2 regions of the Kocuria sp. ChxB genome follow, and region 2 is predicted to be linked to the other one. Evidence: riboswitches for the same ligand, from Rfam matches in the RefSeq annotation. Region 2 holds a riboswitch; the other holds the start of a gene.

What was found. A riboswitch is a leader RNA that binds a small molecule or an ion and turns the genes downstream of it on or off. The one in region 2 is predicted to bind S-adenosylmethionine.
Region 1: it holds a riboswitch for S-adenosylmethionine, as region 2 does, so the genes downstream of both, P8S73_RS09355 (hypothetical protein) here and P8S73_RS10860 (bifunctional o-acetylhomoserine/o-acetylserine sulfhydrylase) in region 2, are expected to answer to the same signal.

What each region holds. Positions count from the first base shown of each region.
Region 1 covers NZ_CP121123.1:2,111,111-2,113,306, forward strand. Annotated here, with positions in the region: gene P8S73_RS09345 (lipid II:glycine glycyltransferase FemX) at 1-40, opposite strand, end outside; gene P8S73_RS09350 (YrhK family protein) at 259-576, opposite strand; gene P8S73_RS09355 (hypothetical protein) at 742-1,104, opposite strand; SAM riboswitch class IV at 1,116-1,231, opposite strand; gene pgm (phosphoglucomutase (alpha-D-glucose-1,6-bisphosphate-dependent)) at 1,380-2,196, opposite strand, start outside.
Region 2 covers NZ_CP121123.1:2,477,306-2,479,501, reverse strand. Annotated here, with positions in the region: gene P8S73_RS10860 (bifunctional o-acetylhomoserine/o-acetylserine sulfhydrylase) at 1-1,418, opposite strand, end outside; SAM riboswitch class IV at 1,493-1,612, opposite strand; gene P8S73_RS10855 (VOC family protein) at 1,718-2,196, shown strand, end outside.

The sequences.
Region 1 (2,196 bases), 370 kb from region 2:
GAAGTGTGCGGGGGTCCGGTTGGGCGTGGGTGTGCCTCATGCGGGGTGCTCATCCTTGAGTGTCTGCCCCCGCTGCGAGGGTCGTCCTGGGGTCGCGGGGGTCGATCCTCATTAGATAGCCAACCTCACCGACCCGCAACATCACCCGTGCGGCGTGTTCCCATGTGACGGCGGCGTGTCCAGCGGCAGCAGCCCGTGGAACGTGTCTATGCCACGCCCCGCCGGCCGTTCGGATCCCGGGAGGGTCCGCGCGGCGGGTCAGAAGTCGTGCGAGTCCTCCGGTGCTGATTCCGGGGCGATGCGCTGCAGGTGCACCCGCCGGGTGATCCGGATGCTGGGTCGGACCAGCATGAGTGCGCTGCCCAGCACGAACAGCCACGTCCCGGCGTAGACGGTGGCGTCCTGGAAGAAGAGGATCGAACCCACCAGGAAGATCAGGCCGATCAGGATGTCGTTGACGATCGACAGGGTCTCGTACCGGCCACGGATGACCAGCTCGCGGTGCCCCACACGGACCTCGATCGGCTTGGCGGCCCGGGACAGGGAGTCGGAGGTGGCGCTGGCGGAGGGAGTCACTGCTCGGTTCCTTTCACGAAGGCGCAGACCGGGCGGGCCGGCGGGAACGGCCGGTGGGTCACGCCTGCGGCGCGCACCACCGGCCGACCAGCCTACGGGAGGAGCCGGCGGCTCAGCACGCGGCGTGCTCGCCGCCGGTGTCCTCCCCTTCCCATGCCCAGGGCATCACTGCCCGTCGACCACCGCGGGGTGCAGCAGGGCGAGCCTGCCCTGTGAAGTCGGCACGGTGGCGAGTGACGTCCCAGGATCGAACGACGCCGCGGCCCCGCTGTGCTGCAGCGTGTGGAACCGCTCCAGCAGCGCGGGGTCGTGGCACCACCAGGTCCGGGTGCCGCCGTCCGGGAAGGTGGCCTGCACCGTGTTCCCGCGCGGGGCGCCCAGTTCCACCCGGACCCACCGGTCCTGGTTCTCGAGGGCCAGGCGGGACTGGATGTAGTGCGCGTGGTGCCCCGGGTGGTAGCTCCGGCAGGCGGAGTCCCCGTCCATGTGGACGCAGGGGTGTTCGGGAGTGGGAGCGGAGTTGCTCATGATGGTGACCTTTCGCAGACTTCCGCGCGGCAGGTGCCGGGCGGCGGATCTTCCTCCGGGGGCACCGGGTGCGAACAACCGGTTGCCAGCCGACCAGCCGGAGGGCTGATGGTCGGGCTTCTTGATCCGGGAATATTTCAGCACAGCGCTCCGACACGCACAAGCGCGGCCTTCGTCCGGGCACAACGAGGGGCCGCCGAGCAGCACGGGAGAACCCCGTACCGCTCGGCGGCCCCTGGGCAGCAGGTCGGTGCGGGCGGCCCGCACCGCGGCACTCAGCCGATGACCGAGTCCACCAGAGCCTTGGCCTCCTGCTGCACCTGCTTCAGGTGCTCCTCACCCTTGAAGGACTCGGCGTAGATCTTGTAGACGTCCTCCGTGCCGGAGGGCCGGGCCGCGAACCACGCGTTCTCCGTGGTGACCTTGAGCCCGCCGATCGCCGCACCGTTGCCGGGGGCCTCCGTGAGCTTGGCGGTGATGGGCTCACCGGCCAGGGTGTCCGCGGTGACCTGCTCCGCGGAGAGCTTCTTCAGCGCCGCCTTCTGCTCGCGGTTGGCCGGGGCGTCGATGCGCTGGTACACGGGATCCCCGAACTGCTCCGTGAGCTCCCGGTAGCGCTGGGAGGGGGTGGTGCCGGTGGTGGCGGTCATCTCCGCGGCGAGCAGCGCCAGGATGATGCCGTCCTTGTCCGTGGTCCACACGGAGCCGTCCCGGCGCAGGAACGAGGCACCGGCGGACTCCTCCCCGCCGAAGCCGATGGAGCCGTCCAGCAGACCCGGCACGAACCACTTGAAGCCCACGGGCACCTCGTCCAGGCGGCGACCCAGGGACTGCGCCACGCGGTCGATGATCGAGGAGGACACCAGGGTCTTGCCCACCCCGGCGTCACCGCGCCAGCCGTCGCGCGTGCGGTAGAGGTAGTCGATGGCCACCGCGAGGTAGTGGTTGGGGTTCATCAGCCCGGCATCCGGAGTCACGATGCCGTGGCGGTCGCTGTCCGCGTCGTTGCCCGTGGCGATGTCGTACTTGTCCCGGGCCCCGATCAGAGAGGCCATGGCCGAGGGGGAGGAGCAGTCCATGCGGATCTTCTCG
Region 2 (2,196 bases):
CGCGCCGTCGACGACGCCGCCGGGCCGCCGTCCGCGCCGGGGTCCACGACCGACTCCGTCCGGGTGGGCGAGGTCGACTCCGTGGCAGCCAGGGCCGCGAAGCCCGCCTCGAGGTCCGCGAGGATGTCCTCGATCCCCTCGGTGCCCACCGAGAGCCGAACGAAGCCTGGCTCCACGCCCGCCGCGAGCTGCTCGTCCTCGGAGAGCTGCGCGTGCGTCGTCGACGCCGGGTGGATCACCAGGGACCGCACGTCCCCGATGTTCGCCACGTGGGAGTGCAGGCTCAGCGCGTCCACGAACGCGATCCCCGCCTCCTTGCCGCCCTCCAGCACGAAGCCGAGGACGGAACCCGCCCCGCGCGGTGCGTACTTCCGCGCCCGCTCGTGCCACGGCGAGGACGGCAGACCCGCGTAGGACACCGAGCGCACCTCGGGGCGGGACTCGAGCCACTTGGCCACCCGCTGGGCGTTGGCCACGTGGCGTTCCACCCGCAGGGACAGGGTCTCGATCCCCTGCTCGATGAGGAACGCGTTGAACGGGGAGATGGACGTGCCCAGGTCACGCAGCAGCTGCACGCGGGCCTTGAGCACGTAGGAGAGGTTCACGCCGAACGCGCCACCCTCCCCCAGGTCCCGCGCGTACACCAGGCCGTTGTACGTGGGGTCCGGCTGGTTGAAGCCGGGGAACCGCTCCGGGTCCGCGCCGTAGTCGAAGCGTCCGGCGTCCACGATGAACCCGCCGATCGCGGTGCCGTGACCACCCAGGAACTTGGTGCCCGAGTGCAGCACGATGTCCGCGCCCCACTCGATGGGCCGCACCAGGTACGGGGTGGCCACGGTGTTGTCCACGATCAGCGGCACCCCGGCCTCGTGGGCGATCCCGGCAACGGTCTGCACGTCCAGGATGTCGTTGCGAGGGTTGGGGATCATCTCCCCGAAGAACGCCACGGTGGTGGGGCGCACGGCGTCCCGCCACTGCTGGGGGTCGTCCGGGTCCGCCACGAAGGTAGTCTCCACGCCCAGGCGCGGCAGCGTGTGCTTCAACAGGTTGTACGAGCCGCCGTAGAGGGACGGGCTGGCCACCACGTGGGTGCCCGCCCCGCCCAGGTTGAGCACCGCGAGGGTGGCGGCGGCCTGCCCGGAGGAGACCATCAGCGCTCCGACGCCGCCCTCCAGGGACGCGAGGCGCTTCTCCACCACCTCGGTGGTGGGGTTGGTCAGGCGGGAGTAGATGGGGCCCATGTCCGCGAGCGCGAAGCGCGCCGCGGCCGTGTCCGCGTCCGGGAACACGAAGGACGAGGTCTGGTGGATCGGCAGGGCCCGCGAACCCGTCACGGGGTCCGGGTTCTGGCCCGCGTGGATCTGGCGGGTCTCGAAGGCCCAGTCCTGGGGGTTGTCGGGGGTGGGTGCAGTGCTCATGGCCGTGCTCCTTCTCGGAAGGATCAGGGGCCAGGCGACCGTCCGCACGGTGCCCGCACGAACGGGCGACCGGTGGCCCGCGCTTGCCGTGGACGTCGGACGACGTCCCGGCCAGGTCTTCACCCAGGGCACCCCGCCGCGGTAGGGAGGGTTGCCGGTCAGCAAGCTGGGGCTTGGCGCTGACTCTCGTGACCTAGACCTCAAGTGTGCGAACCCGGGGGCTGCCGCGTCAAGTTCGGTGTCCGCAGTGTTGCACCCGCCGATTTGGACCCCCGTGTGACGGGTGCCACCATGACTGCATGAAGCTGGACCACGTTTCCTTCGCAGCGCAGCCGGACGGGCTGGAGGCCACCACCGAGCGGATCGCGGACCGCCTGGGAATCGAGCCCGTGAAGGGCGGCGTGCACCCCCGGTTCGGCACGCAGAACATGATCCTGCCGCTCACGGACCACCAGTACGTGGAGGTCGTGACCGTGCTGGAGCACCCCGCCGCGGACAAGGCGCCGTTCGGCCAGGCCGTCCGCGCCCGTTCGGAGGCCGGCGGCGGCTGGCTCGGGTGGGTCGTGGAGGTCCCGGACCTCGCCCCGTTCGAGCAGAAGCTGGGCCGCCCCTCCGTGCCGGGCGGGCGCATCTTCCCGGACGGCCGCCGACTGGACTGGCACCAGATCGGCGTCAAGGGCCTGATTGCGGATCCGCAGCTGCCGTTCATGATCCACTTCGACTCTGCGGACGAGATGCATCCCTCCCAGGCGCGCCTCACGGACGTCCGGTTGACCGG